Regions from separate parts of the Rhizobium sp. BT03 genome, predicted to be linked through region 1. Evidence: riboswitches for the same ligand, from Rfam matches in the RefSeq annotation. Region 1 holds a riboswitch; the other holds the start of a gene.
The links. A riboswitch is a leader RNA that binds a small molecule or an ion and turns the genes downstream of it on or off. The one in region 1 is predicted to bind S-adenosylmethionine.
Positions count from the first base shown of each region.

Region 2: another riboswitch for S-adenosylmethionine. It lies ahead of QMO80_RS10210 (O-succinylhomoserine sulfhydrylase); the one in region 1 lies ahead of metA (homoserine O-succinyltransferase).

Region 1 is NZ_CP125640.1:2,828,156-2,843,842, reverse strand. It holds gene QMO80_RS13920 (acyl carrier protein) at 1-101, opposite strand, end outside; gene QMO80_RS13915 (lysine-2,3-aminomutase-like protein) at 365-1,417, opposite strand; gene epmA (EF-P lysine aminoacylase EpmA) at 1,414-2,475, opposite strand; gene efp (elongation factor P) at 2,623-3,192, shown strand; gene QMO80_RS13900 (GntR family transcriptional regulator) at 3,284-3,958, opposite strand; gene QMO80_RS13895 (ABC transporter substrate-binding protein) at 4,105-5,031, shown strand; gene QMO80_RS13890 (amino acid ABC transporter permease) at 5,041-5,784, shown strand; gene QMO80_RS13885 (amino acid ABC transporter ATP-binding protein) at 5,788-6,588, shown strand; gene QMO80_RS13880 (FAD-binding oxidoreductase) at 6,655-7,851, shown strand; gene QMO80_RS13875 (SIS domain-containing protein) at 7,902-8,630, opposite strand; gene nagA (N-acetylglucosamine-6-phosphate deacetylase) at 8,749-9,900, opposite strand; gene QMO80_RS13865 (SIS domain-containing protein) at 9,900-10,931, opposite strand; gene QMO80_RS13860 (GntR family transcriptional regulator) at 10,928-11,701, opposite strand; gene QMO80_RS13855 (aldose epimerase family protein) at 11,850-12,872, opposite strand; gene metA (homoserine O-succinyltransferase) at 12,966-13,889, opposite strand; SAM riboswitch at 13,939-14,016, opposite strand; gene QMO80_RS13845 (ABC transporter ATP-binding protein/permease) at 14,172-15,687, shown strand, end outside.
Region 2 is NZ_CP125640.1:2,065,024-2,080,710, forward strand. It holds gene QMO80_RS10160 (response regulator transcription factor) at 1-314, shown strand, start outside; gene QMO80_RS10165 (helix-turn-helix transcriptional regulator) at 428-1,117, shown strand; gene QMO80_RS10170 (thermonuclease family protein) at 1,129-1,848, shown strand; gene QMO80_RS10175 (tellurite resistance TerB family protein) at 1,931-2,344, shown strand; gene QMO80_RS10180 (transporter substrate-binding domain-containing protein) at 2,415-3,290, opposite strand; gene QMO80_RS10185 (methyl-accepting chemotaxis protein) at 3,817-5,826, shown strand; gene QMO80_RS10190 (VOC family protein) at 6,046-6,426, opposite strand; gene QMO80_RS10195 (hypothetical protein) at 6,787-7,068, shown strand; tRNA gene QMO80_RS10200 (tRNA-Gly) at 7,080-7,153, opposite strand; gene QMO80_RS10205 (2'-deoxycytidine 5'-triphosphate deaminase) at 7,213-8,307, opposite strand; SAM riboswitch at 8,382-8,460, shown strand; gene QMO80_RS10210 (O-succinylhomoserine sulfhydrylase) at 8,503-9,687, shown strand; gene apaG (Co2+/Mg2+ efflux protein ApaG) at 9,884-10,276, shown strand; gene QMO80_RS10220 (hypothetical protein) at 10,353-10,838, opposite strand; gene QMO80_RS10225 (IS256 family transposase) at 10,906-12,102, opposite strand; gene QMO80_RS10230 (Hsp33 family molecular chaperone) at 12,423-13,415, opposite strand; gene argF (ornithine carbamoyltransferase) at 13,504-14,418, opposite strand; gene QMO80_RS10240 (aspartate aminotransferase family protein) at 14,455-15,654, opposite strand.

The DNA.
Region 1 (15,687 bases):
GTCAGACCTGCCGCATAAAGATCGGCATCGTCGGCGACCTGGTCGATCGACGCAGGAAGTTTGCCGAATTTGGCTACGAGGTCGCGGATTGTCTTATTCATCCCATCACTCCAAGATTCTCATGATCCCGAACCGGCGTTCATCGCCTTGTCATGAGCGTTCTTTTAGTGCGGAAAACAGAACATTCCGCTAATTTATTGGGTTAAATATGATTGTTGCTCATAGTTAGAATTTTAGCGACAATTCCAGTGCAGGCGATAATATATATTTTATATCAGCTACTTACCGCTGAATTGACCGCTGCGCTCGTCGCGTTTTTCGGCACGGCGAGTACAGAAATGACACGGGAAAGCACCATTTTGCCTCAGCCGGCCGGCGGATAGGAATGCTCGTCGCCGCGATAGTCCGAGACGGAATAACATCCCTCCCCCTTGGACCGCACGGTGCTGCCGCTGACGACCGCCTTGCCGTAACCGCCCGGGATATCGAGGATGTAAGTCGGCTGGCAGAGCCCGGAAATCCGCCCGCGCAGCGCGGCGACGATCCTCTGCCCCTCCTCGATCGTCAATCGGAAATGGCTGGTGCCGGGCGCCAGATCGGGATGATGCAGGTAATAGGGTTTGACGCGGATTTCGACGAAGGCCTTCATCAGCGCCGCAAGCACATCGGGATCGTCGTTGACGCCTTTGAGCAGCACGGACTGGCTGACCATGGCGATGCCGGCATCGACAAGACGGGCGCAGGCGGCGCGCGCGTCGCTCGTCAATTCCCTGACATGATTGGCATGCAGCGCCACATAGACCGTCTTGCCGCTCGCCTTCAGCGCGGCGATCATCGCCGCGTCGATCTTATCGGGATCGACGACCGGAACGCGGGTGTGGAAACGCACGATCTTCACATGCGCGATTTGCGCCAGCGCCTCCATGATCTCGCGGAGCCGGCGCGGAGACAGCACCAGCGGATCGCCGCCGGTGAGGATGACCTCCCAGATCTCCTCGTGACCTCTGATATAGTCGAAAGCTGCCTGCATCGCCGCCGCATCGAGCGTGCCGAGACCCTGCGGCCCGACCATTTCGCGCCGGAAGCAGAAACGGCAATAGACCGGGCAGACATGCACGGCCTTCAGCAGCACGCGATCGGGATAGCGGTGAACGATGCCTTCGACCGGGCTGTGGGCATGATCGCCGATCGGATCGGCGCGTTCTTCGCGGGAGACCGTCAGTTCGGCGGCATCGGGCACGAACTGCAGCGCGATCGGATCATCCGGATCGGCGCGATCGATCAGCTTGATCATCGCGGGCGTCAGGGCGATCGCGTAACGCGCGGCGACCTCGTCAAGCATTGCACGATCGCCGGGCGCGGCCAGCCCCGCTATTAGAAGATCGTCGATGCTCTTGAGCGGTTTGACGGCATTCATCGTCCATACTCCGCGACCGGCGCCCAGAGCACCTGGTCGATGCGCGACGCCCCCGTCGCCAGCATCACCAACCGGTCGAAGCCGAGCGCAATGCCACTTGCCTCGGGCATCAGCGACAGCGCGGCCAGGAAATCCTCGTCGAGCGGATAGGTCTCGCCGTAGACACGCGCCTTCTCGGCCATCTCGATCTCGAACCGCCGGCGCTGTTCGGCCGCATTGGTGAGTTCGCCGAAGCCGTTGGCGAGTTCTACGCCGCAGGCATAGAGCTCGAAACGCTCGGCAACCCTGCGGTCGCGCATCGAGGGGCGGGCAAGCGCTGCCTCCGAGACCGGATATTCGTCGAGGATGGTGATGCGGCCGAAGCCGAGATGCGGCTCGATTTTTTCGACCAGAACCCGGCTGAACAGATCGGCCCAGCCGTCGTCTTCGGCAACACGCATGCCGACGCGCCTCATCTCGGCGGCCAGATGATCGCGATCGGTCGAACCGTCGGCGGCGACCGAGGCGAGAAGATCGATGCCGGCATGGCGCTCGAACGCTTCGGCAACGCTGACCCGCTCCGGGCCGGCGAAAGGATCGCTCTCGCCGCCGCGATAGGCAAGCTTTTCGGTCTTTGAGGTCTCGGCCGCGAGCGCCAGAATCCGGACGCAGTCCATCATCAGGCTCTCGTAGCTTTCACCGGCCCGATACCATTCGAGCATGGTGAATTCGGGATGGTGCAGCGGCCCGCGTTCGCGGTTGCGATAGACATGGGCAAAACACGAGATGCGTTCCTCGCCCGCCGCAAGCAGCTTCTTGCAGGCGAATTCCGGCGAGGTGTGCAGATAGAACGGCGCCTTCTGCCCGTCCGTCGTCAGCGCTTCCGTGGCGAAGGCATGCAGATGCGCCTCATTGCCGGGGGAGACCTGCAGCGCTGCCGTGTCCACCTCGATGAAATCCTCGCGCGCGAAAAACCCGCGCAATGCCGCCTGGATCGCATTGCGCCCGATCAGAAACGGGCGGCGATCGGCATGCACGGACGGGGTCCACCAGGGGGACGCTTTCGCCGAAGAGTTCATTCCAAGCTTTCTTCGCCGGAGAAGCCGGTATGGGGATGGCTATTTCCCGGATTTTAGGTTAGTTGCGCCCCCAAGAAAAATATTTGCGTCTCAGAGGCGTCTCGACAGTCATCTACGACGCCGAAAGCCGAGTTACAAGGAAGTCTTATGGTCAAGGTCATCGCCTCTTCGGTCCGCAAGGGCAACGTTCTCGACGTCGACGGCAAGCTCTACGTCGTTCTCACCGCCCAGAACTTTCATCCGGGCAAAGGCACGCCGGTCACCCAGGTCGACATGCGTCGCATCGTCGACGGCGTGAAGGTCTCCGAGCGCTGGCGCACCACCGAACAGGTCGAGCGCGCCTTCGTCGAAGACGTCAACTTCCAGTACCTCTATGAAGACGGCGAAGGCTTCCACTTCATGAATCCTGCGAACTACGATCAGGTGGTCGTCAGCCAGGAAACCATGGGCGACCAGAAGGCCTATCTCCAGGAAGGCATGACCTGCATCCTGTCGATCCATGAAGGCATTCCGCTGGCGCTCGAACTGCCGCGCCACGTCACGCTTGAGATCACCGAGACCGAGCCGGTCGTCAAGGGCCAGACGGCATCCTCTTCCTACAAGCCGGCCATGCTCTCCAACGGCATCCGCACCTCGGTTCCGCCGCATATCGATGCCGGCACCCGCGTCGTCATCGCGACCGAAGACAACTCCTACGTCGAACGCGCCAAGGACTGATCCCTGGTTTTTGCCCATTCAGGAGGCCGGCTCACGCCGGCCTCTCCCTGAGATGTGGAATTCAGGCAGGCGTCGAATTCCAAGATCGAATTCAGATTACCTTTCGGACCTCGCTCTCGAAGCTCATCACATGAGCCATTGCGATCTTTTCGGCCTCATCAGCATCCCCTCTGCATACGGCCTCAAGCATGAGAACCTGATCATGCAGGACGTCCTCAAGACGCGGCACCAGCGTCGGAAACCGTTTCATCGCGACATACAGGATTCTCAGCGACAGATTGTGGTAGTGATCCAACGTATCGAACAGGAAAGGGTTCTTGGCCACTTTGTAAATGAAGCGGTGAACCCGGCGATCTAGGGCAAGGATGTCTTCCAGCGCCATCGGACCGGTTGTCTGTTTGAGCTCATCGATCAGTTGCCGCGCTTCTTGCCGCTCGAACTCGCGCAACCTTTCCGCAGCCAATCGCGTCGCCCAGGATTCGATCCGTGCTCGTGCCTCATAAACGGCAGTAAGATCATTGATATCGATCTTGCTGACAAATGTGCCGCGCCGCGCGCTGACGACGACGAAACCGTCATATTGCAGACGCTGAAGCGCCTCCCGGACCGGCGTGCGTCCGACTTCCATGCGTTTCATAAGCTCGGCCTCCCGCAGAAGCGTGCCCGGAGGAAGCAGTGTCGTAATGATGTCGTCGCGCAGCCGAATGTATGTCCGCTCCGCCAGCGTTGATTCAGCCGCTTCGTACTCCGCCTCGAATACCGACATATTCAGCGCATTCCTCTCTCTGTCCATTTCCGCATGGCCAAACACTGCTCCGCCTAAAAAAGCGCTCAACGAATCTGCTTGACTTCATATAGTGTCGGCATATCTTCAATATATCAGCAATATATAACCACAAAGAGGGGTTTCAAATGAAACATGCTGAACTGACGAAAAAATCGCAGACGAATGGGCTCATTGCCTTGGCGATGTTGAGTTTGGGGCTGTTTGCGACGGCCGTGCCGTCCGCGGCCAATGCCGACGATCTGGAGCTGATGAAGCCAGGCACGCTCGTCGTTACGGTCCAGCCCTACATGCCCTATACGGCGGTCAAGGATGGAAAGCTCGTCGGCCTCGACAGCGACATCCTGACAGCCATCGCCGATAAGCTCGGCCTCAAGATCGAAGTCAACGTCACCGACTTTCCGGGCATGCTGGCTTCCGTCCAGACGCAGCGGGCGGATATAACCATTGGCGGAATCGCATGGTCCGACGCTCGTCAGAAGGTCGGCCTGTTCACGGACCCGCCATATTATTCGCCGCCGGCCATGGCCGTGAGCGGCACGGCGAGCTTTCCGGATGTTGCGAGCCTGGAAGGCAAGAATCTCGGTACCGTCACCGGCTATGTCTGGGCGAAGTCCATCGCGCAGGTCCCGAACGCATCACCCCATACATTCCCGAGCGCCGACAGTGTGTTCCAGGATATTTCTGCCGGGCGCCTCGACGTCGGCTTTCTCGATCCGCTGCTGATCACCTATCAACAGCAGCAGCGCCCCGACATGAAGGTCCGCATCGAATATCTGCAGCCGCCGACAAACGAACAGGTCGCCGCGCACCCCGATTACAAATATTTTCAAGCCTATATGACCGGATTTTACCTTCCAAAGCAGGCGCCGAAGCTGGCCAAGGCTGTTTCCGATCAGATTGACGGCATGTACAAGGATGGATCTCTTGCGGCTTTGATCACGAAATGGGGCGGCGATCCCCAGCAGTTCCTGGTCCCATCGCCCGAGATGGCGGCACAGCGGCGCGGTGTTGACCGTCCCGCCGACTGGAACCCGCCTTCCATCGCGAAGTGAGATCGAAGCATGACGGCGTTGTCATCCTTTACCGATATGTTCCAGGTCCCCTGGAACGACTACGTCGGAAACATTGCCGGGGGTCTGCTCAAGACCCTCGGCTACACTATCGCGAGCTTCGTCGGCGCGACGATCCTTGGTCTTGCACTTGCATTGATGCGGCTCAACCGGCTCCGGCTGGTTAGCGTTCCTGCGGCGATCTATACGGAGCTTTTTAAAAACGTACCGCTCCTTGCGATCATTTTCCTCACCTACTTCGGTCTGCCTTCCGTAGGCATCAGGCTGGAGGTTTTCGAGGCAGGAGTATTGAGCCTGGTGCTCTTCTACGCGGCTTACCTGTCCGAGATCTTTCGGGCAGCTATCGCCGGTGTACACCGGGGACAGCAGGAGGCGTCTCAAGCTCTCGGGTTAGGGCGCGGCAAAACTTTCACCCATGTCGTTCTGCCGCAGGCGGTGCGGCTGGCGCTTCCCGGTACGAACACCATGTTCGTCGACCTGATCAAGTCGACCTCGCTGCTTGTGACAATCTCGGCTGCCGAGCTGATGACGCAGGCACAGCTGATAGCCTCGGAAACGTTCCGAGCGCTGGAAGTGTATCTCGTGATCTCGGCCGTCTATTTCGTGATCTGCTACCCGGTGTCACAATGTCTGCTTCTGCTCGAGCGCAAGATCCACGCGGGTGTGCCACTGTCATTGGCCAGACGGCGTCGGCTGAAATTGGCCGGGATCTATCTCGCCGAGGGGAAAGTCTGAGCCATGACCACCACTCCTGCCAGAACTGCCTTCATGTCAGAGCAGCCGGTCGGTCGCCCTGCCGTTAAAATTAGCGGATTGCGCAAGTCTTTCGATGGGCGCCTGGTGCTCGACCACGTCGATCTCGAGGTTCCCACAGGCAAAATCGTCAGCATCATTGGTCAGAGCGGCGGAGGAAAGACCACCCTCATGCGCTGCGTCAATTTGCTTGAGCGTCCCGATCAGGGAACGATCACCGTCGGCGATGAGACGATCTTCGCCGACGGCAAAATAACCTGCCGCAGCCTTGCAAAGCTTCGGCAGCGTGTCGGCATGGTGTTTCAGCGCTTCAATCTGTTCCCGCATCTGACGGCTGTGGAAAACGTCGTTCTCGCTCAGATGCATGCAGCCGGGATCGGCGAAAGAGAAGCCGTGGAACGGGCCGTGAAACTTCTGACGAGAGTAGGCCTTGCCAAACGAGCGATGGCTTATCCGGAACAGATGTCGGGCGGCGAGCAGCAGCGCGTGGCGATTGCACGCGCTCTGGCGCTGGAACCAACGGTGTTGCTGTTCGACGAGCCGACGTCGGCGCTCGATCCTGAATCGACCGGCGAAGTTCTCCGCGTCATGCGGGAACTCGCCGCCGACGGCATGACGATGATCCTGGTCACCCACGAGCTGCCCTTTGCAAAAGAGGTGTCGGACTGGGTCGTGTTCATCGACGGCGGTCTTATCATCGAGCAGGGAACCGCCGCAGATGTGCTTGACCGTCCAACGGAAGCACGCACGGCTGCCTATGTCGCGCGCTACGCTTCCCCAGGCTAGCGGCGAATGGCGCCACAGCAGGCTCCTGCCATCAGGCCTCGTTCTTCTAGGGCAAATACATATCCGATGAACAAGCTCACAACAGATATCGCCGTCATCGGCGGCGGTGTGATCGGCGTGGCAACCGCTCTGCGGCTGCGTGCCGACGGTCGCGATGTCATGCTGATCGAACCGAACAAACCCGGTTCGGGCGCATCTTACGGCAATGCCGGAACGATCGCCGATTATGCGATCATTCCCGTCGGCACACCGGCTGTCCTTAAAAACCTGGCCGCGCTGCTTCTCAATTCCGACAGCCCCTTATCCATCCGCAAGGCCGCTTTGCCGACGTTGTTTCCATGGCTGCTGCGTTTTGCCTACGAATCCCTCCCGCACAGATACAGAGACAATGCGAGCCGCATAGCAAACCTTCTGTCCGACGCTTCATCACAGTGGCTCGAACTCGCAGCAGAGATCGGCGCATCCGATCTCTTGAGCGCGAAGGGATGCCTCTACCTCTACCAAACACCCGAGGCCCTCAAGGCGGGCGCCTCGGATGTCGAGCTTCGCCGAAACTACGGGATCGCGCAGCAGCTCCTCACCCCCGATGAGGTGCGCAGCCTGGAGCCCCGGCTGCCGCAGGTCCATGGCGGCGGGCTTTTCTTTCCGAAAGCGATAAACTTCACCGATCCCGGCGAGCTCATGAGCGTGATGGAAGCCGCCGCCAGACAAGCGGGCGTCGAGTTCGTCCGAGACTCCGTGACGACTATTTCGCGTGAAAGGAATGGAGTGAGGATGCTGGCGTCAGCCCACAGCATTCATGCCCGAGCAGCCGTGATCGCCGCCGGAGCCCATTCCCGCCGACTGGCTCTGCAGCTGGGAGAGCGGGTCCTGCTGGACACTGAGCGGGGTTATCATCTCGAATTCGATATGGAAACACCGCCGGTCGAGCGACCGGTATGCCCGACGCATCATGGATTTTACTTTTGCCCGATGCGTGGCCGCTTGCGCGTGGCCGGTACTGTGGAGCTCGGAGGCATTACCGCTCCTTCGAACCCAAGGCGCCTCGAAGTGTTGCTCGCAAATGCGCGCAGGATTTTCCCAACGCTCGGTGAACCAAGTCGGAGCTGGATGGGCTTCCGCCCTTCCATGCCCGATTCCGTTCCCGTTATCCGGCCTTCAAAAGGAGGAAGGGACGTCGTGTTTGCTTTTGGACACGGGCATATCGGTTTGACGCTGGCACCGCAGACTGCCCGCATGGTCAGCGCCATTCTCGCCGCTTGATCGCGTCATGAACCGTGCTTGCGACAGCGGTAGGCCTTTTATCCTCTCTCTCAGAGATGCGGGTTGCGCGGCCGGTATTTCTTGACGAGCTTCTGATTGATCTCGGCGGCACCCGGCATATTGGCGCTGAGATAAACCGGGGCATCGCCTGATTTGGAAAGCTCCGAGGCGACTTCGGCGAAGATCGCATTGATGACAGTCACCCCGACCGCCGTGGAAACCGGCCCGACCCGAAGCCCGGTGCCTTCCAGATCGACAACGGCGTCGCCCGGCGGCAGTCCATTGTCGAGCACGATATCGGCGACCTCGGCAAGCCGCCGGCGGCCATTGGCGATCGCTGAGGAATAGGCGATCGAAGTGATGGCGATCACCTTGGCGCCGATCTCATGCGCATAGTCGGCCGCCTCGATCGGCGCTGCGTTCACGCCCGAATTGGAGGCGATGATGATGACATCGCCCGGCTGCATACCGTAGCGCTCCAGCATCGGCCGCACCAGGCCCTGGGTCCGTTCATAGACCGAGCTGATGACCGCTCCCTCGTGCAGCATCGCCGAGCCGACGAGCACCGGCACGGTGAAGGCGAGCCCGCCGGCGCGATAGTGCACCTCTTCCGCTAGCATATGCGAATGGCCGGTGCCGAAGACATAGACGCGCTTGTCGCCACGGGCCGTATCGAGGATCACCGACGCTGCCTGCGCCATCGGCTCGGCAAGTGCCTGCTTCAACGTCTCCAGCCGACCGATCAGATTGGAAAAATAGGCATCGGTGATATCAGTCATGCCACGTCTCCTAAAGCAATTCCAGGAAAAGTGCGAAGCGGTTTTCCGTCCGGAATTGCGTAAAAGCAAAAGGTTAGAGCGGTTCTGCGCTTCGTTGAAAGCTGAACCGCTCTTGGTGTCAGGCCGCTTCGCCGGCAAGCCAGGTGGTGGTAACCGTGAGTGCATCGGTGAGATGGACGAGATCGGCGCGCGCGCCCGGCGAAAGGTGGCCGCGGTCGGCAAGCCGGAGGAAGCGTGCCGGATAAAGGGTCGCCATGCGCAAGGCTTCGGCGAGCGTCAGGTCGAGATAGGTGACGCCGTAACGGATCGTCGAGATCATGTCGACGTCGGAACCGGCGAGCGTGCCGTCGGACAGCACCAGCTTCGAGCAGAAGCCGCCCCTTTCGCGCCGGACGGTGCGCCCGTTCAGCGTGAATGAATCCTTCTCGGAGCCGACGAGCGACATTGCGTCGGTGACGAAGAACAGCTTGCCTTCGCCGCGCTTGGCCCGCAGCGCCGTGCGCAAGGCCTTCGGATCGACGTGATGGCCGTCGGCAATGATACCGCACCAGGTCGAGGGATGATCGATCGCCGCGCCGACGAGGCCCGGCGCGCGATGCCCCATCTGGCTCATGGCGTTGAAGAGATGCGTGACCCCACGCGCCCCGGCATCGAAACGTTCCTCCGCCGCCTCGCTCGAACAATCGGAATGGCCGATGCTGACGGTGACGCCGGCTTCTGCGAGTTCGCGCACCTGGGCCACCGTCACCTGCTCGGCGGCCATGGTGACGAGCAGTGTGCCGATCGCCTCGCGCGCCCGGATGAAGGCCTTGACGTCGCGGTCCTCGACCGGCCGCATCAGTTCGGCCAGATGCGCGCCCTTGCGCGCCGGCGCCAGATGCGGGCCTTCGAGATGCAGGCCGGCGACGCCGCGGTTCAGTTTCACGGCCTCCGTCGCGGCCTCGATCGCGGCAATGGATGCCTTTGACGTATCGGTGATCAGCGTCGGCAGCAGCGATGTCGTGCCATAGGGCCGGTGCCCGCCGGCGATGATCTCCATCGAGGCGGCTGAAGGTTCGTCGTTCAGCATGCGCCCGCCGCCGCCATTGACCTGCGCATCGATGAAGCCGGCCGACAGCACGCCGCCGGCAAGCGGCACCGTCTCGCCATCCGGCAGATCGTTTGCAGCAGCGATCGCTTCGACCCGGCCGTAGGCAACGATGAGCGCCTTGCCGTCATGGAAGCGCTCGCCATCGAAGATGCGGGCGCCGGTGAAGATCTTGCGGGCCATCAGACCGTCTCCGTCACCTTGAGCAGGTTTGCCGGCCTGTCGGGATCGAAGCCCTTGCGCCGCGTTACCGACTCGATCAGCCGGTAATAGACGAGCAGCGATACCAGCGGATCGACGAGGCCGTTGCCCGTGGTCGGCACCCGCAGATTGACGCCGGAAAGCGGCTGCGTGGAGAACCCGACGGTGGTGGCGCCGAGCTTCTGCAGGCGCTCCAGCGCCTGGCCGTTATTGGCGAAAGCCGCATCGTCGGGCGCAAAGGCGACGATCGGAAAGCCCGGCTGCACCAGACGCATCGGACCGTGCATCAGTTCCGCCAGCGAAAAGGCCTCGGCATGCAGGCCGGAGGTTTCCTTGGCCTTCAGCGCCGCTTCGAGCGCGATCGCGAATGCCGGGCCACGGCCGGCCGTGTAGAGCGAGGTCGCGTGGAAGAGCACCTCCTCGGCTGCCGCCGTATCGATCCCGGCGGTAGCCGAAAGCGCCTCCGGCAGCTTGGCCAACGCGGCCTGCAGCTCGGACGCGCCGCCGATCGCAGCCGTTACCCCGGAAAGCGCGGCAACCGAGGCGATGAAGGATTTCGTCGCGGCAACGCTCTTTTCGGCGCCGGCATTGAGGCCGAGAACGATATCGGCCTGTTTCGCCAGCGGGCTGTCGGTGACGTTGACGACGGCAATCGTCGTCGCCCCACCCTTCTTCGCCGCCTCCTGCAGCGCCACGATATCGGGGCTCGCGCCCGACTGTGAAACGGTGAAATGCACGCCGCTCTTCAGATGGAGTGGGGCACCGTAGACGGACGCGATCGACGGACCGACCGAGGCGACCGGAACGCCGCAGGTGATCTCGAAGAGATATTTGAAGAAGGTGGCGGCGTGGTCCGAGGAACCGCGCGCAGCCGTCGTCACCACGCTCGGGCGGGCTGATGAAAACAGCCGGGCGATCTCGGCAAAGACCGGCTTTTCCTTTTCGAGCAGCGTGGCCACCACCTCCGGCGATTGGCCGGCTTCCTGCAGCATCAGCGACTGGTTCTCACTCATAGGTCATCTCCGATTCTCAATTCGGCAACGAAATCATAGGCATCGCCGCGGTAGTGCGAGCGGGTGTATTCAACGACGCGCTGGTCTTCCAGGCGCGACACACGTTCGATCAGCAGCGCCGGCGCGCCCGGTTTGACGTTCAGGATCGCGGCGGAGGACGGATCGAGTGTGACCGCGGTCAGCCGCTGCAGCGCGCGTACCGGCCTGTGGCCGCTGGCCGTCAGCGCATCGTAGAGCGACCCCTCGCCGCCGGCATCGGCGCCCAGGAACTTGATCGGCACCACGGCGCGTTCGATCGCCAGCGGCATGCCGTCGGCGAGACGCAGCCGGTCGAGCCGCAGCACCGGCTCGTCGCCGCCAAGGCCGAGCAGGAAGGATTCCTCCGGCGACGGCGTATTGACGGCCCGCGACAAGATCTTTGCAGCCGGTTGGCGCCCGCGCGAGCGCATGTCGGCGGAGAAGGAGGAAAGCCGCCAGAGCGACTGCTCCATGCGCTCCACCCTGCTCGATACGAAAGTACCGCTCCCGTGGCGCGATTCCAGTGCGCCCGACGCCATCAGATCGCGATAGGCGGTGCGCACGGTGACGCGGCCGAGCTTCAAGGCCTCGGCAAGATCGCGTTCTCCCGGCAGCGCCGTGCCGGGCTTCAGCAATCCTTCCTGAATAAGGCCGATCAGCGTCTGCGCCAACCGCTTGTAAAGCGGCCCGGTCAGCGCCTGGTCACGCAGGCCGCGGCTGTTCAGCTCCGCTATCAGACTGGTTCTATCCATAGGCACGCAATAGAACCTATTTAGAACCAATCAGCAAGGCTGAAATCCTACGCAGGCAAGAAAAAACCTCCCCGGGGCAGCGGAGAGGTTTTCATAGCGAAAAAATTTGACAGCCCTGCGTCCGCAGCGCCGCGTCTGAAAAAGACGGTCAGCTCTTGGTGAAGATATAATCCGTCTCCTGGCGCAGCACTTGGCCGGGGCGCAGCACCGCATTCGGGAAACCCTGGTGATTGATGGCGTCCGGCCAGACCTGCGTCTCCAGGCAGAAGCCGGCAAACGGGCCGTATTTCCGTCCGCCGAGGCCGGGAGCGCCGGTACTGAGCTTGAAGCCGGCATAGAACTGTACGCCGGGCTCGGTGCTGCGCACCTCAAGCGACACACCGGAATAGAGGCTGCGGGCAAGCGCGACGCTGCGCTTGGCGGTGCGCTCGGGCGATAGGCAGAAATTATGGTCGTACATCACCTGTTCGCTGCCGACGAAACGCTTCATCGGCGCCATCTCGCGAAAATCGAATTCCGTGCCTGCGACGGAACGGATCTCGCCGGTCGGCACCTGTTTCTCGTCGGTCGGCAGATAATGGTCGGCGGCGATCATGATGTCGTGGCCAAGCGCGTCTTCACGGCCGTCGAGATTGAAATAGGCATGCTGGCAGACATTGGCGAGCGTCGGCTGGTCGCTGGTCGATTCATAGGTCACCGACAATTCGCCGTTGCCATGCACCCAATACGTTGTCTGGATGGTGCAATTGCCGGGATAGCCGGCGCGGCCATCGGGATCGACGATCTTCAGCACCACGCGGTCGACGTCATGCTCGACGACCGTCCAGTTGCGTTTGGCGATATTGTCGCTGCCGCCATGCAGATGCGTCACGCCGTTTTCGTTCAGCTCGAGCTGGTGGTCCTTGCCGTCGAGCGTGAAGGCGCCGCCGCCGACACGATTGGCGCAACGGCCGGGTGTCGCGCCGAAATAGGCCGAATAAAGCGGGTAGCTGTCGAAATCCTCAAAACCGAGCTGCAGCGGCGCGTCATGCCCCTCCAGGCGCAGATCCTGGATGACCGCGCCCCAGGTGATGACCTTGGCCGTCAGCCCGCCGCCCTTGATGACGACGCGATAGACTGTCTCGCCCGCCTTCGTCTGCCCGAAAACTTCCCGCTCCAACTTATCCGACATGATCGACCGTCCGTTTGATATCTAGCAATCCGACCGGAACCTGCCCGCATTTGTCCCAAACCGCAACCGGCCGCGATCAGAAAGGGGTATCGCTCACAGATCCGTGCCGATCTCCTCCACGTCAAAGGGCGTCGTCTGGTAGATCTCGTTGATCCAGTTGCCGAACAAAAGATGCGCATGGCTGCGCCAGCGGTTCTGCGGCGCAAGCGCCGGATCGTTATGCGGGAAATAATTGTGCGGCATCTTGATCGGCACGCCGGCATTGACGTCGCGGAAATACTCGTCTGACAGCGAGGTGGAATCATATTCGACATGGTTGAACATGTAGAGCCGCCGGCCCCGCTTCTCGTGCACGAGGCAGACACCCATCTCGCTGGATTCCATCAGGATTTCCAGCTTGTCGGATTTCTCGATATCGTCGCGGCGCACCTCCGTCCAGCGCGACACCGGCACTTCGAAATTGTCGGAAAAGCCGTTGAGATAGATCGACGAGGGCTTCAGATTGCGGTGGCGGTAGACGCCGAAGGCTTTCTCCTTCAGCTCGTATTTCGGAACGCCGTGGAAATGATAGATCGCCGCCATCGCGCCCCAGCAGACGTTCATCGTCGAATGCACATTCGTTTCCGTCCAGTCGAGAATCTCCCGCATCTCCGACCAATAGGTAACGTCCTCATAGGGCAGGAGCTCGATCGGCGCCCCGGTGATGATGAAGCCGTCGAATTTGCGGTGCTTCACCTCCTCCCAGGTCTGGTAAAAGGCAAGCAGGTGATCTTCGGAGGTATTCTTCGCCTTGTGGCCGCCGATGCGGATCAGCGACAGCTCGACCTGCAGCGGCGAGGCGCCGACGAGGCGGGCCATCTGCAATTCGGTCTTGATCTTGTTCGGCATCAAGTTGAGCAGCCCGATCTGCAGCGGACGGATATCCTGACGGATCGCCAGCGTCTCGGTCATCACCCGCACACCCTCTTGCACGAGAGTTTCGAAGGCGGGCAGCGTATCGGGGATCTTGATGGGCATTGCGGTCACTCGATCAAAAAGCAAAAAACCGGCGGCGAAAAAAATCGCTACCGGTCCGCACGCGGCCCTTTAGCAAGTTTTTTAACGTGGCTGCAAGCCGGCCGGCCAAATCACCACGGAATGCTTAATTAGACCCAGTCGAGCCGCGAATCAACTGCCGAATGCATGCGGCAGCGACCCATGCAAGCATCATCACAGTTTAATGACTGATAGAATCTGTTGATAGACCGGTAACGCCACCATGTTAATAATGGTAAGCATGGGCGATGTTGGAAAAGCGTAATGGCAGATAAGACCGAGGGGAGGCCGGGCATCCGAAGGCAGGATAGGGTAGGGTATGATCTCAGCCTGACTTACCGCCTCGGAGTGATGTTCTCCGCATTCTGGAATTCTGAAGTGCGTGGCAAGGTGCTGTTCCTGGCGACCGTGCTGATCCTCGTCATCCTGGCGACGGCCTATGGCCAGGTCATCCTCAACGAGTGGAACGCCCCCTTCTACGATTCGCTGGAGCGCCGCGACCTCGGCGAATTCTTCCATCAGCTCGAAATCTTCGCGATGATCGCCGGTACGCTGCTGCTGCTCAACGTGCTGCAGGCCTGGCTGAACCAGATGACGGCGCTCTATATGCGCGAAGGCCTGTCGCGCGATCTGGTCGATCAGTGGCTGAAACGCAAGCGGGCACTGCGGCTCGCCTCCAGCGGCCTGATCGGCGTCAATCCGGACCAGCGCTTGCACGAGGATTCCCGCAACCTCGCCGAAAGCACGACGGGGCTCGTTCTCGGCCTGCTACAGGCGACCATTCTTCTCGTCAGTTTCATCGGCGTGCTCTGGGAGCTTTCCAGCGGTTTCATCTTCCACATCAGCGGCCACAGCTTCTCGATTCCCGGCTACATGGTCTGGGCGGCGATTTTCTACGCCGCCTCCGCCTCGGTGCTGAGCCAGGTCGTCGGCCGCAAGCTGGTTAAGCTCAATGCCGACCGCTTCTCGAAGGAGGCCGAGCTTCGCTTCACCCTGATGCATGCCAACGAGAACATGCCGGCGATCACCGTCGCCCGCGGCGAGGAGAATGAGCGCCGGCGCATCAACACCGACATCAGCTCGGTGCTGAGAGTCGTCAAGCGGCTCGCCATGGCCAATACCAACCTCACCTGGGTGTCGGCCGGCTATGGCTGGCTGGTGATCGTCATTCCGATCATCGTCGCCGCGCCCGCCTATTTCTCCGGCGGCCTGACACTTGGTCAGCTGATGATGTCGGTCGGCGCCTTCAACCAGGTCAATACGGCGCTGCGCTGGTATGTCGCCAATTTCGGCCCGATCGCCGAATGGCGCGCCACCCTCATGCGCGTCACCGACTTCCGCCAGGCGCTGCTCGAGACCGACGAGGACTTCGAGCTGAAGGACGGCATCACTTATGAAGACACCGCGGCCGACACACTGACCCTGAAAGACGTGGTGATCGTCGCCAAGATCGGCGAAGACATCGAGGAATGCGGCGGCTTCCGCCTGCGCGAAACCGACGTGGTGATCAAATCAGGCGAAAAGATCATGATCAACGGCGATCACAGCGTCAACCGCAAGCTGCTCTTCCAGGCGATGGCCGGCCTCTGGCCGTGCGGCAGCGGCACGATGGGCCTGCCGCCGATCGACGACATGCTGTTCGTCCCGCAGATCGCCTATATCCCCGGCGGCACGCTGCGTGAGGCGCTGGCCTTCCCCGAAAGCCCCGATGCCTACGAGAAATCAGCCGTCGAGGCAGCCCTCGAGAAGGCCGGCTTGCATTCGCTGATCTCAAGGCTCG
Region 2 (15,687 bases), 760 kb from region 1:
ACGACATTCGCCGCAGCATCCAGACGGTGCTTGCCGGCGATATCGCCACGCCGGAAAACTACCGCGACGGCCAGGAACAGGATCCCGATGTCGCCGACCTGATCCACCGCCTGCATACGCTGACGCCGCAGCAGAGCCGGGTGCTGACCATGCTCGGCGAAGGGCTTTTGAACAAGCAGATCGCCTATGAGCTCGGCGTCTCCGAGGCGACGATCAAGGCGCATGTCTCGGCGATCCTCTTGAAACTCGACGTCGACAGCCGGACGCAGGCGGTCATCCAGCTCGGCAAGATCAACATGGCGATGGTTGCCTGAAGCGCTTGCGATAACAGGACTTTATTCCTCCCTTGCCTTTACTCGGGCGGCACGGTCGGCTAATATTCCGGCCGGCTGACGCGCGGATGAGCCGCGCACGGAATCGGGCGCCTATGCTGTCACACGACCAGATCTGGGGAGCGATCGACAGGCTTGCCGAGCGGCACGAGCTGACGCCATCCGGTCTTGCGCGGCGCGCCGGGCTCGACCCCACCTCCTTCAACAAATCGAAACGGCTTTCCGCCGACGGGCGGCTGCGCTGGCCTTCGACGGAATCGATCGCCAAGGTGCTCGACGCCACAGGGGCGAGCGTCGAGCAATTCCTTGCCTTCCTGCAACCGGATGCCGGTTTTTCCAGGAAGCCGGCCGGGCAGCTGGCCGGGCAGCCCGACGGCGCGGTTTCGCCGGAAGGCAGCTCTATTCCGCTGCTCGGCTTTGCCCAGGCCGGCGCCGGCGGCTTCTTCGACGATGGCGGTTTTCCGGCCGGCCAGGGCTGGGACGTGGTGGAATTCCCGGTGGCCCCGTCGCAGAAATCAGCCGTCTATGCGCTGGAGGTGCAGGGCGAGAGCATGATGCCGCTCTACCGCGACGGCGATGTGCTGATCGTCGAGCCCGGCGCGCAGGTGCGCCGCAACGACCGCGTCGTGGTGCGCACATGCGCGGGCGAGGTGATGGCCAAGGTGCTGCTGCGCCAAAGCCCGCGCTCGATCGAGCTGATGTCGCTCAATCCCGAACATCCCAACCGCACCCTCGAGCTGTCCGATGTCGATTGGATCGCCCGCATCATCTGGGCCAGCCAATAGGAAGATATTCCATGCGCCCTGCCGCCGTCTTCACAGGTCTCATAGGGATGGCGGTGGTGGCCGGTCTGCTGATGGCTGGGGAAGCAAGGCTGCGGGGCGGCACGGCCGGGGACGAGACCATGTCTGCCGAGGAGACGGCGACTGCTGTGGATCCTGCCGCTACCGCCGGCGAACCGGCTGTGATTTCGGACGACCGTGCCGAAGTGCTCGCCCAATCTGCGGAATCGGCGGCGCAACCGCCGGCGCCGCCCTCCCCGGGACCTGCCGACGGCACGGCGCCCCAACCCGCAGAGAGCGAGCCGCGGACCGAGACGGCCGCCGGACAGCCGGCAAGTCCCGCCGTGAAAAAGCCGATGGAGCTGGCGCGGCCGGCAGTCGAAAATGCCGGCCTTCTCTCCTTCGGCGAGCGCAAGCTGCAGCTTGCCGGCGTGGTGCCGACGCCGGCCGACCGGATATGCGGGCCGGCTGGCCGGCAATGGCCCTGCGGCATGATGGCCAAGACCGCGCTGCGCCAGCTGTTGCGCAACCGCAGCATTGCCTGCGATCTTGATGCGGCCGAATGGAAGGAAACGGCGACCGCCGCCTGCCGGCTCGGCACGCAGGATCTCGGCACATGGCTTGCCGAAAACGGCTGGGCCGAGGCAGAGGCGGGTTCGCCGCTTGTGTCAGCCGCAGAAAAGGCCAGGCAGGCGGGAAAGGGTCTTTACGGCGAGGATCCGCGCCGGAGATGACCGGCGGCCTTGACAGGGAGCCGATCCCTTGCAATGCCGGCTGCCAATTCCCACTCTGGGCTGATCGAAAAAGGAATCAGAGATGAACAAGCCGCTTTCCGCCCATGATGCGCTGATCTACGTGATGGTGATGGCCTCAGCCGTCGACAGCACGATGAACGACCGGGAGATGACGAGGATCGGCCAACTGATCGGATTCCTGCCGGTTTTCAAGGATTTCGATGATGACAGGCTGATATCGATCGCACGCGACTGCGCCTCGCTGCTGGCAGGGCCTGAGGGCCTCGACGTCGTTCTCGAAACCGTGCGCGACACCCTGCCGGCAAAACTCTACGACACGGCCTATGCGCTGGCCGTCGAGGTGGCCTCCGCCGATCTCTCCGTGAAAGCCGAGGAACTGCGGCTGCTCAGCTTGCTGCGCGACCGGCTCGGCCTCGACAAGCTCACCTGCGCGGCGATCGAGCGCAGCGCGATTGCCCGCTTCCGCAAGGGCTGACCTTCAAGAACGCTCTGTTTTATGCATGTCGTTATCCAAAACCGCTGCACCGTTTTGGGCGACATGCACGTCAGTAAAGCCCGTAGGGAAAATAGCGCAGATAGATTTCCTGGAGACGGCCGTTGCGCGACAGCGTGGCGAGCGCGTGGTCGATCGCTGCCGTCAGCACGCTGTCCTTCTGCCGCAGCATGATCGTCATGCCCTCGCCGAGGAAATGCTCGGAAAGATAGGGACCGTCGAACAGGGCGCAGCATTTGACCGAGGCCGGCGAGGAGACCCAGAAGGAAAGCTGCAGCGCATCGGCAAAGGCGGCATCGACCTTGCGCTCCTTCAGCGCCGCAAGCAGGGCATCCTTGGTGTCGAAGGCTTGGGCCTTGATCGCCGGGAAGAAGGCGGCCAGCATCGCCTCGTGCACCGTGCCCTTGACCACGCCGACCGGATGATTGGAAAGCGCGGCAGCCGTCTTGCCGTCGAACGGCACGGCGAGATTGCGCACGAAGCGGGCCGGCAGCATCAGATACGGCCGGGAGAAAACGAACCGCCGGCGCAGCTCCGGCGTCACGGCAAGACCGGCGATCACGGCATCGCCCTGCGAGGCGGCGAGCGCATCCTTGAGGTCGGCAAAGGGGATCGCCTGAATCTGGCACTTGTCCGAAATCTCCAGCTCGCTGCAGATTTCGCGAGCGAGATCGACGTTGAAACCGGAAAGCTTGCCGTTCTGATCGGTGAAATTGAACGGCGGAAAATCGACCGAGGTCAGGAAGCGCAAGCGGACCAGCGAGGAGAGATCGGGCTTCGCCAGGCGCTCGCGGGCGTCGAAAAGCAGCGGCAACGACGGTGCTGCCTGCTGGGCGGAGGCGGCAAGGCCGGAGAACAATGCGCCCAGAAACAGGCCGAACGCGAGAAGAGCCCTCAGAATCGGAAATGCCTGTTTGGATTCGATCATCGTGGTCTCGGAGTTAAGCGCGAAGCGTTGCCGCGAGATGTAACAGAGTCAGGCCGGACGGGGAATATCCATGGGACGGATCGTGCGCATCCGCCCCTCATCCGCCTGCCGGCACCTTCTCCCCGTTTTACGGGGAGAAGGGGATTTGCCGCGACCTCTCCGTCCCTCGCTAACGTCCCGCGGGGCACGTCCCCTCGCCCCGTTTTTACGGGGGTCCGAAGGACGGGGCGAGACCAGCGGCTCGACCCCGGTTGGGTTAGGGTGAGGGGCAGCCAGCCTTCGGTGCGGTGGCAACCGTGGCCCTCCTTATCCCCAAAAATCACCGCGGCGCCGCCCGGCCGTTAGCGCGGAATTAAAGAATATCGCCTCTATTTGTGACGACGACACGGACCCGCCGGCCGATTGCATGATGCATGCGTCAATCCCGCAATAATCCCTGAGCCGCGACACCGACGCAGCGCTCCGTTTGCAACAATTGATTTCAAAGAACCGGGCATCGACGCCCGGTCAACCGGGTGACATTTCCATGTTGAAGCATCTGAAAATTCGCACGAAAATCATATCGGTCGTGGCGCTGCTCGGGCTGATCACGATGGCCGGGGTGGTCTATGTCATCGCCGAGTTCCGCCATGCGGATGCCGCCTACAGCGCCTTCATCGATCATGAAGCGCTGGCCTCGATGCAGAGCGCGCGCGCCAGCGCCTCGGTGGTGGCCTCGGTGCTGCAGGTGAGCCTGCTTGCCGACATGAAGCCCGATACGCCGGCGTTCCAGACGACGCTCGCCACGCCGAGCAAGCTGCCGCAGGCCCGTGACCGGATGAAGGAGGCGCTGGCGCTGGTGCCGAGCCGCAAGCCGGCGATCGACGAAATCCAGGCCGGCATCGACGAGATCGAAACGCTGGCGAACAAGATCATCGAGCAGAGCAAAGCCAAGGACAGCGCCGGGGCGCTTGCCAATGTTGCCCTGATCAATGCCAAGCTCAATGCGCTGACGCCGAAGATGATCGCCAACAATGATGCGATGATGGCGATGCTCAACGACGGCGGCGACGCGCTCTCGGCTTCGGTCAACGGGCGGATCGTCTTCTGCCTCATTCTGATCGGCATCGCCGTTCTCGGCGCCATCGGCTTCAGCGTCGTGGTGGCCCAGATGGGCATTGCCGGCCCGATGACGCGGCTCAACCTGCGCATGACGCGGCTTGCCGAGGGCGATACCGCAAGCGATGTCGGCGGGCTCGACCGCGGCGACGAAGTCGGCCAGATGGCGAAGGCCGTCTCGATCTTCCGCGACAACGCGATCGAACGTGCCCGGATCGAGGCGCGCGCCGAAGCCGACCGCAGCCTCGGCGACGGCGAGCGCCGCGAACGCGAGGCGCAGCGGACGCGTGAGGCATCCGAACTCGAAGGCGCGGTGACCGCGCTCGGCGACGGCCTACGCCGCCTTGCCGCCGGCGACCTCGCCTCGCATATCGACCAGCCCTTCGTCGCCCATCTCGATGCGCTGCGCGAGGATTTCAACAATTCGGTCGAGAAGCTCAACGAGGCCCTGCATACGGTCGGCGCCAATGCCCGGGCGATCGGCGCCGGCGCCAACGAGATCCGGTCTTCCGCAGACGAGCTCTCCCGGCGGACGGAACAGCAGTCGGCCTCCGTCGAAGAGACGGCGGCAGCACTGGAGGAGATCACCACGACGGTGCGCGACGCCGCCAAGCGTGCCGAGGAGGCGAGCCAGCTCGTCGCCCGCACCCGCCTCGGCGCCGAAAAATCCGGCGAGATCGTCCGCAAGGCCGTCTCCGCCATGCAGCAGATCGAAAAGTCCTCGGGCGAGATCTCCAACATCATCGGCGTCATCGACGACATCGCCTTCCAGACCAATCTTCTGGCCTTGAATGCCGGCGTCGAAGCCGCGCGCGCCGGCGAAGCCGGCAAGGGTTTTGCGGTCGTCGCCCAGGAAGTGCGCGAGCTTGCCCAGCGCTCGGCCAAGGCGGCAAAGGAAATCAAGGACCTGATCACCAATTCCGGCACACATGTGCAGACCGGCGTCTCGCTGGTCGGCGAAACCGGCAAGGCGCTCGATTCGATCGTCCAGGAAGTTCAGGAAATCAACCAGCACGTCCACGCCATCGCCGAAGCCTCGCGCGAACAGTCGATCGGGCTGCAGGAGATCAACACCGCCGTCAACACCATGGACCAGGGCACGCAGCAGAACGCGGCGATGGTCGAGCAGTCCACGGCCGCCAGCCACAGCCTCGCCACGGAAGCGGCAGCGCTGAACAGCCTGCTCGGCCAATTCAGGCTGACCGGCACCGGCAGCGCTGCCGCCGCCGCCCCGATCGCCTCGACCCGGCCGTCGGCCACAGCCCCCCGCGCCGCCGCGCGCCCAGTCGCCAAGGCACCCGCAATCCGCGTCGCCCGGGAAGGTGCGGCCCGCCCGACCGCCTCGCCCGCCCGCGCCCTCGGCCAGACCCTCGCCAACGCCTTCGGCGCAACCAACAGCGCGCCGAAAGGCCAGGATGGAGACTGGACGGAGTTCTGAGGTAACAATACCCTCAGCGTTCGGCGCCTGCCCCTCATCCGGCTGCCGCCACCTTCTCCCCGCTTGCGGGGCGAAGGGGGGTGTGCCGCGACCTCTCCTTTCCTCGCCAAAGTCTCGCAGGGCACGTCCCCTCTCCCCGTTTTACGGGGAGAGGTTTAGGGTGAGGGGCAGCCAACTCGGGCGCAAGCCGAAGTCCATCCTCTTCTCTCAAGCTTCCCCCTAACCCGGCCGCCAACCCACCTCGACGAGGATATTCCCCGGCGCCGTGCAATAAAACAGCCAGCCGCCGCGCATGGCGGCCGGCGGGCCGGAGAGTGCCGCGCCGGCGGCGACGAGCCCGGCATGGACCGCATCGACATCCGCCCTTTCGGGCAGGATGAAACCGATATGATAGGTCTGTCGCCCTATCTCCACCTGATCGGCGGTGCCGAACTTGGCGACGGCGTGGCTGAGGACGATTTCGAGGCCGGCATCGTCCTCCAGGATCGCCAGGCCGTGGTTGCCGCGCATATCCTTCAGCGTCAGGCCGAAATGGCGGATGAAGAAATCCGCCGTTTTAGCAATATCGGGTATGTGAAAATCGAGATGGTTCAGGCGCATGACAGTCTCCGTTCAAAAAAATCCCGGGACTGCCTTTTGCCGTCTCCGCACGCCGCCGGGATCCCGCATCTGATGCGGATCACGTCGCGGGTTCTCGTGCCATAGGCCACGGAGCAGAGCTTCTTGAGAGCGCTGATGACGCTCCGACGGAAGGGATCGGGCTTACCTCAACCGATCCTGCCTTTTTCGACCATGCCGATCTAGCAGACGGCGCAGGTTTCGGCAATGGAAGCGCTGACGCGATCACGCCTTTCCAAGCGGTGCTTCTCGAAGGATTGCAACTGGCCATGCCGTTTGCATGATGCGCCTGCGCCAACAGAGAGTAAGATCGCATCGCTCGGCGCATCGGAAGGGATGGACATGAAACCCGCACTCATCGGCCTGATCGGCATCCTCATTCTCAGCGGGTGCAACAGCGTTTCCTATTATGGCGGCCCCGGCCTGGAACCGATCCCGGGAAGCATCACCTATAATGGCCAGCCACGCAGCAAGCTCACCAAATCACCTGTCGGTTCGGCCTTCCCGCATGATTTCATCGACCAATACGGCCAGCAGGTGGAGGAAACCTACATCATCCAGCCCGATCGCAGCCTGATCATCGCGCATCGGAGATACAAGCCGATCCGGTTCTTTGGGGATTAGAAGAAGGCAGCTGGAGCGGGTGAAGGGAATCGAACCCTCGTATTCAGCTTGGGAAGCTGCTGCTCTACCATTGAGCTACACCCGCGATGCGCTGAGATTTCCAACAGATGGGGGCCGCTGTCAAGTCGCGTCGAGTGCTGCCTGTCAGATGCGGAAGTGCTTCGAGAGTTTGAGGCCCTGGGCCTGGTAGTTGGAGCCGAGGCCGGAGCCGTAGAGGCTGGTCGGTTTTTCCTGCATGTGTTCGTAGACCAGCCGGCCGACGATCTGGCCGTCTTCTAGGATGAAGGGTACTTCGTGGCTGCGCACTTCGAGCACGGCGCGGCTGCCGCGGCCGCCGGCCGGCGCGTGGCCGAAGCCGGGGTCGAAGAAGCCGGCATAATGGACGCGGAATTCGCCGACCAGCGGGTCGAAGGGGGTCATCTCGGCGGCATAATCCGGCGGCACGTGCACGGCCTCGCGCGAGACGAGGATATAGAACTCGTCGGGATCGAGGATCAGTTCGTTGCGGCCGCGGCTATAGAGCGGTTCCCAGAAATCGAAGATATCGTGCTGATCTTTCTCGTCGACATCGACGACGGCGGTGTGGTGCTTGCCGCGATAACCGATCAGGCCGTCCTTGTCTCCGCTGAGATCGATCGACAGCGCGATGCCGCCGCCGGATACGTTCGGCTGTTTGCTGGCAACCAGCGTCTCGCTTTCATGCAGCTTCAACAGTTCCGGCTCGCCGAGCAGCGAATGGCCGACGCGGAAGCGGATCTGCGACAGGCGCGAGCCGCGGCGCACGACGATCGGGAAGGTGCGCGGGCTTATTTCCAGATAGAGCGGGCCGGCATAGCCCGCCGGGATCTTGTCGAATTCCTGGGCGTAATCGGTGATGACGCGGGTAAAGATATCGAGGCGGCCGGTCGAGCTCTTCGGGTTGGCCGAGGCGGACATGTCGGCCGGCAGTGCCAAGCTCTCCATCAGCGGCACGATGTAGACGCAGCCGGTTTCGAGCACCGCGCCTTCGGAAAGATCGATCACATGCAGGCTCAGCCGGTCGAGCTTGTCCGAGACCAGATGCGAGGGGCCGGGCATGAAGGAGGCGCGCACCCGAAAAGCCTTGGCGCCCAAGCGCAGGTCGAGGCTTGCCGGCTGGATCTGGTCGCGGTCCAGCTCCCGTTCGGAGATCAGACGCCCCGTTTCGAACAGCGCCGAGATCGCGCGGTCCGCCAGAATTCCCGTTTCACGAGCCATCATGCCTCATCCATCATTTTGCCGCCGACAAAACCAAATACGGGGAATTGACGCAAGCCGCCAACAGCAGTATTGCAGAATTATCCCGTGGTGATTTGGCCGGTCGGCTTGCAGCCACGTTAAACAAGTGGCTAAAAAGACCGGGTTGAAACCGGTCTGCTTTTGCGGCCGGTTTTTTTGTTATGTGAAGGTGATGGCATGAGCAAGACCTGGCGCCCGGCAACCCAACTCGTCCACGGCGGAACCTTGCGTTCGCAATATGGCGAGACGTCCGAGGCAATCTATCTCACGCAGGGCTTCGTCTATGACACGTCGGAAGCGGCCGAAGCCCGCTTCAAGGGCGAGACGGACGGCTACATCTACGCCCGCTACGGCAGCCCGACCAACGACATGTTCGAAAAGCGCATGTGCATGCTCGAAGGCGCCGAAGACGCCCGCGCCACCGCTTCCGGCATGGCGGCCGTCAGCGCGGCCATCCTCTGCCAGGTCAAAGCCGGTGACCATATCGTTGCCGCGCGCGCCCTCTTCGGCTCCTGCCGCTGGGTGGTGGAAACATTGGCGCCGAAATACGGCGTCGAATGCACGCTGGTTGACGGCCGGGATCTTGCCAACTGGGAAAAGGCGATCCGGCCGAACACCAAAGTGTTCTTCCTGGAAAGCCCGACCAACCCGACGCTCGAGGTGGTCGATATCGCAGGCGTCGCCAAGCTTGCCAACCAGATCGGCGCCAAGGTGGTCGTCGACAATGTCTTTGCGACGCCGCTCTTCCAGAAGCCGCTGGAACTCGGCGCCCATATCGTCGTCTATTCCGCCACCAAGCATATCGACGGCCAGGGCCGGTGCCTCGGCGGCGTCGTTCTGGCCGACAAGGCGTGGATCGACGAGAACCTGCACGACTATTTCCGCCATACCGGCCCGGCCATGTCGCCGTTCAATGCCTGGACGCTGCTGAAGGGCATCGAGACGCTGCCGCTGCGCGTCAGGCAGCAGACGCAGAATGCGGCGAAGATCGCCGATTTCCTGGCCGAGCAAGGCAAGGTCGCCAAAGTGATCTATCCCGGCCGCAAGGACCATCCGCAGGCCGATATCATCGCCAAGCAGATGACCGGCGGCTCGACCCTCGTCGCTTTCGAGCTGAAGGGCGGCAAGGAGGCGGCCTTCGCGCTGCAGAACGCGCTCGAGATCATCAAGATTTCCAACAATCTCGGCGACAGCAAGAGCCTGATCACCCATCCGGCGACGACGACCCACAAGAACCTGTCGGAGGAGGCGCGCGCCGAACTCGGCATTTCCCCGGGCACCGTCCGCCTTTCGGCCGGCATCGAGGATACCGACGACCTGATCGAGGATTTCACCAAGGCGCTTGCCAAGGTTTCGGCCTGATCACACCAATGGCGGCCGGACCTCGTTTGGGGTTCGGCCGTGCCGGCGTTCGGAAGTGAAATTAACGCTGACAATTAGGCTTAACGATCGAAACACCTTCGATCATGACCGTTTTATTCACGATCATCGTTCCGTTTCTTGACGGACAGGCCCTCTTATAAGATACGGGTAACATATCTTGACTAAGGTGCAAGGCATGTATCGCGCCCTCACAAAAGATATCGAAGTCGTCGTCGAGCCATTTTATCTGGAGGAGCAATCCGATCCGGACGACGATCGTTACGTCTGGGGTTACCGGATTGTCATCAGCAACAATTCCGGCATCGCCGTGCGCCTGGTCAACCGCTACTGGAACATCACCGACCAGAACGGCGTGGTGGACGAGGTGACCGGCCCCGGCGTCGTCGGCGAACAGCCGCGGCTCAGCCCCGGCGACACCTACGAATATTCCTCCGGCTGCCCGCTCGACACGCCCTCCGGCCTGATGTTCGGCCATTACCAGATGGAGACGGATGAAGGCGAAATGTTCGATGTCGACATCCCTGCCTTCTCGCTGGATTCACCGGGGCTGCTGCGCGTGCTCAACTGACGGGTTGCTTTGTCAATTCGAACACGAACGCCGTGCTTGCCGCATGGGTCCTCGGGCTTGCCCAGTCATCAATCTGCTAAAGGTCAAAAGGATCCGAGGCCTGGGTGCCTGGCTTTGCTTCGAACGGATCTTTTGATTGTGGCGGCGCCGGCTGTTTCATGACCGCATCGTTTACCGCCTTTTGGCAGGCGAGCAACTCATCCGCTGCCCTCTCGGAATCTTTCAGACCGAGGGCAACAATCTCTTTTCCGTTAAAGCGGGCGCGGAAACTCAGTTTACCAGAGAACTCCTCAATCAAGTCGGCATCGTCGGTATCGATCCACAATGATTTGAGGCCGTCGAGATCCAGGCCTCTCGCATCAGCCGTCCATTGAGTCTGGTCTAACGAGAGTTCGATGGGATAATGCTTACCTTTCTCCAAGGATTTCCAGTTCGGATTTCCGAGCAGAATGTACAGAGGTTTGTCCTTTTTTCGGAAATTGAAGCCAAGACGAAAAATGGTGTCGTCATCAAAGGACGTCAGAACAAAACAGCCATTGTCTAAAGTCGGGTCGACGGCCACGGGATCGTGTCCCAGGGAGTGGTGTAGCTTAGACGGCCACGGCTCATCCCAGAGGGCCGGATGAGTGTCAGCTTGCTGCTGGCAGGCTGATGAGTGGATCATCGCTCATCGTAGCGATTGTCTCAAGGGTCATATAGCGAGATCGCTGGACGGCCCATTCATCATTCTGTTCGAGCAGCAGCGCACCGACCAGGCGCACGATGGCGTCGTCGTTGGGGAAGATGCCGACGACCTCTGTCCGCCGCTTGATCTCGCCGTTCAATCGCTCAATCGGGTTGGTCGAGTGAAGTTTGGCCCAATGCTGCTTGGGAAAGGTCATGTAGGCGAGTACGTCTTGCTCAGCGTTGTCCATCAAACTGGCAAGCTTCGGGACCTTTGGCCTGATCTGGTCGGCGACGTTGCGCCACTGAGTGCTTGCCGCCTCCGGCGTGTCTTGAGCGAAGGCCGTGGCAATGAAGGCGGAGACGACGCGCCGTCCGCTCTTTCCAGCATGGGCCAAAGCATTGCGCATGAAGTGGACCCTGCAGCGCTGCCAGGTGGCGCAGAGCACCTTCGATACTGCGGCTTTGATGCCCTCATGGGCATCGGAGACGACGAGCTTGACGCCACGCAGACCCCGCCTGGTCAGCTTGCGCAGGAATTCCGTCCAGATCGCCTCGGCCTCGGACGTGCCGATCTCCATGCCGAGCACTTCGCGTCGGCCGTCGGTGTTGACGCCGACGGCGATGATGACTGCAACAGAGACGATGCGCCCGCCACGCCGGACCTTCAGGTAGGTAGCATCGATCCACAGATAGGGCCATTCGCCCTCGATAGGCCGGTCGAGAAAGGCCTTCACCTTCTCGTCGATCTCCTCGCACAGCCGGGAGACCTGGCTCTTGGAAATGCCCGACATGCCCATCGCCTTGACGAGGTCATCAACCGAGCGGGTCGAAACGCCCTGGATATAGGCCTCCTGAATAACCGCCGTCAGAGCCTTCTCGGCCATACGGCGTGGTTCAAGGAAGCTCGGGAAATAGCTGCCGGTACGAAGCTTGGGAATGCGCAGCTCGACGGTGCCCGCCCGCGTCTCCCAGTCTCGGTCGCGGTAGCCGTTGCGCTGGGCAAGTCGAAAGCCATTCTTCTCGCCATAGCCCGCACCGGTCTTCGTGCCGACTTCCAGCGCCATCAGTTTCTCGGCAGCAAAGCCGATCATCTCGCGCAGCAAATCGGCGTCAGCGCTCTTCTCAACGAGTGAGCGTAGGTTCATCATGTCGTCGGTCATCGGTGGAGTCCTTCAGGTTGGCTCTAAGCAACCCGACCCTACCGGAAATCACCGATGGCTATGAAATCCAGCTACACCACTCCCTGGGACACGATCGGCCACGGTCCAGCCCCCGACCTCTTTCCATTGGATTGCCTTATCATCAGCCAAGCCAATTTGTGGCATCGCAGCCATGAATGCGACTACGAAATAAAAAATGCGCATGAAGTCCCATCCCCGAACCAGTTGGATAAATGGTGCACAGTGACTACCAAAAGTCGAGTCACCGTGCTGCATCATCGCTAATCTTTTGTATTTGTTCTGTGCGTGCTCAACCGAGCCTACTCAGCCGGCTGAAGTTCGACCGGCTCGAAGCGGTAGGTGGTCGAGCAGAATTCGCAGGTGACGGCGATCTCGCCGTTTTCCTGGCTGGCCTCGATCTCCTCGGCCGTGAAGCCCTTCAGCACGCCCTTGATCTTGTCGCGCGAACAGCTGCAGCGGTCGAAAACGGCGCGCGGTTCGTAGACGCGCACGCCGCGTTCGTGGAACAGGCGAAACAGCAGCCGCTCGGTGCCGACAAGCGGGTCGGTGAGTTCATCGGCGTCGATGGTCTCGACCAGCGAGCGCGCTTCGGTCCACGCGTCGTCCTCGCCATGCGGGCGGTCGCCGTTATCGCCGTCGCCGCCGTGGAGGTCGGGGTGGCGCATGCGCTCCGGCGCCTCAGGCAGGAACTGGGCGACAAGGCCGCCGGCCCGCCAGCGGTGGCGCGGCTTGCCGGCCTCGTCGCGATCGAGCAGTTCGGCGGCGGCCAGCCGCACGCGCGTCGGGATCTGCTCCGACTGGCGAAAATAGACGCCGGCAATCTCCTCCAGCGAGGTGCCGTCGAGCGCGACGATGCCCTGGTAGGGCTGGCCGAACTTGCCTTGGTCGATGGTGAAGGCGAGCACGCCCCGGCCGAGCAATTGCTCCGGCTCGGTTTCCCCAGCTTCAATGGCCTTGTTGAGCAGCGCCTGGTCGAAACGGGCATAGGCGCGGACATTTTCCGGCGTCGAGAAATCGGCGACGAGAAGATCGACCGGGCCATCGCCCTTGGTCTGCACGGTGAACTTGCCGTCGAACTTCAGCGATGTGCCGAGCAGCACCGTCAGCACCACGACTTCGGCAAGCAGCCGGGCGACGGGTGCGGGATAATGATGGCGCTCGAGGATGGCGTCGAGCATCGGGCCGAGCTGGACGGCGCGGCCGCGCACATCCAGACCCTCCACCTGAAAGGGGACGACATGGTCATCGCCGGCGAAATCGAACTGGCCGAGGGCGGCTGCAGCTTCTGCCATGGATTCACTCCTAGTTTTCAAGCGAAAGGACAGGGTGCCCTTCGCTCGCGCGGCCGCGCGTTGTTCACACGCGGCGTCCGATTATGGTTCAGATCGCGCCCAGGCACCAAGCAAGAATCGACTTCTGCGCATGAAGACGGTTTTCCGCCTCATCGAAGACCACGGATTGCGGGCCGTCGATCACCTCATCCGTCACTTCCTCACCGCGATGCGCGGGCAGGCAATGCATGAACAATGCATCGCTGCCGGCCTTCGCCATCAAGGCCGCGTTGACCTGGTAAGGCTGGAAGACGTTGTGACCCCGGGCCCGATGTTCCTGATTCATGGAGACCCAGGTATCGGTCACCACGCAATCGACGCCTTCGACCGCACGGTCGGCATCATGGCAAAGCATGATTTCGGCGCCCTCATTGCGGGCCCAGTTCAGATAGTGATCCTTGGGCTCAGAACCAAGGGGCACGGCCATGTTCATGCGGTAGCCGAAACGCGCGGCACCCTCGACCAGCGAATGCAGCACATTGTTGCCGTCGCCGGTCCAGGCGATGGTCTTGCCCTTGATCGGGCCGCGATGCTCTTCGAAGGTCATGATATCGGCCATGATCTGGCAGGGATGGGTATCATCCGTCAGCGCATTGATGACAGGCACCGTCGCATGCTCGGCAAGCTCCTGGAGCCTGGAATGCTCGGTGGTGCGGATCATGATCGCATCGACATAACGCGACAGCACCTTGGCGGTGTCGCCGATCGTCTCGGCGCGGCCGAGCTGCATCTCAGTGCCTGATAGAAACAGCGTTTCGCCGCCGAGCTGGCGCATGCCGACGTCGAAGGAGACGCGGGTGCGCGTCGACGGCTTTTCGAAGATCATCGCCAGCATCTTGCCGGCGAGCGGCTTGTCGCCCTTGCCAGCCTTGAAGGCCTGCTTGCGGGCGAGCGCATCGTTCATGATGGTTCTGAGGTCGGCCGAGGTGACGGCCGATAGATCGAGGAAATGTTTAGGAGCCATGTTCTTACCTGTCGTGCGCCCGCGGGCGCAATCCTTTCAAGCCGTCTTCTTGACCTTGGAGGCGCGGATGCTCTCGGCGGCGCGCTCGATGCGGGCAAGGCCCTCGCGGGCTTCCTCGGCGGTGACGACGAGGGGCGGGAGAAGGCGGATGACGTTGTCGCCGGCGGGCACGCCGAGCAGATGCGCGGCGCGGATCGCCTGCAGCAGTTCGGCCGAGGGAATAGCAGCCTTGACGCCGAGCAGCAGCCCCTCGCCTCGGATATCCTCGATCACATCGGGATACCGATCCTTCAGCGAGGCCAGCCCCTGACGGAAAACGAGGGCGACGTCACGCACCTGCTGGAGGAAGCCATCGGCTAGGATGATGTCGAGCACGGCGCCGCCGACGGCCATGGCCAGCGGATTGCCGCCATAGGTCGAGCCGTGCGTGCCGGCCTTCATGCCCGAGGCGGCCTCCGAAGTGGCCAGGCAGGCGCCGAGCGGGAAACCGCCGCCGATGCCCTTGGCGACCGCCATGATGTCGGGGGTGACGCCCGACCACTCATGGGCGAAAAGCTTGCCGGTGCGGCCGACGCCGGTCTGGACCTCGTCGAGGATCAGCAGCAGGCCGTTTTCGTCGCAGATCTGTCGCAGCGCCCTCATGAATTCGGGGGTGGCGGGGCGCACACCGCCCTCGCCCTGCACCGGCTCGATGAGGATTGCCGCGGTGGCGTCGGTGATGGCGGCCCGGACCGCGTCGATGTCGCCGAATGCCACCTGATCGAAGCCCGGCGCCTTGGGGCCGAAGCCTTCGAGATATTTCTCCTGGCCGCCGGCGGCGATCGTCGCCAGCGTGCGCCCATGGAAGGCGCCTTCGAAGGTGATGATATGGAAGCGCTCGGGATGGCCCTTGGAAAACTGATAGCGGCGCGCCGTCTTGATCGCGCATTCGAGCGCCTCGGCGCCCGAATTGGTGAAGAACACCTTGTCGGCGAAGGTCGCGTCCGTCAGCCGCTTGGCCAGGCGTTCCTGGCCGGGGATCTCATAGATGTTGGAGAGGTGCCAGACCTTGTCGGCCTGTTCCTTCAAGGCGCCGACCACGTGCGGGTTGCTGTGGCCGACCGAGGTGACGGCAACACCGGCGCCGAAATCGAGATAACGCTCGCCGCCTTCGGTGATCAGCCATACGCCCTCGCCTCGCTCGAACCGCAGCGGGGCACGAGAATAGGTGTCATAAAGCGGCGCGGCTTCGGCCATGGCGCGGGTCTCCCGATCAGCGTTATCTAGCAA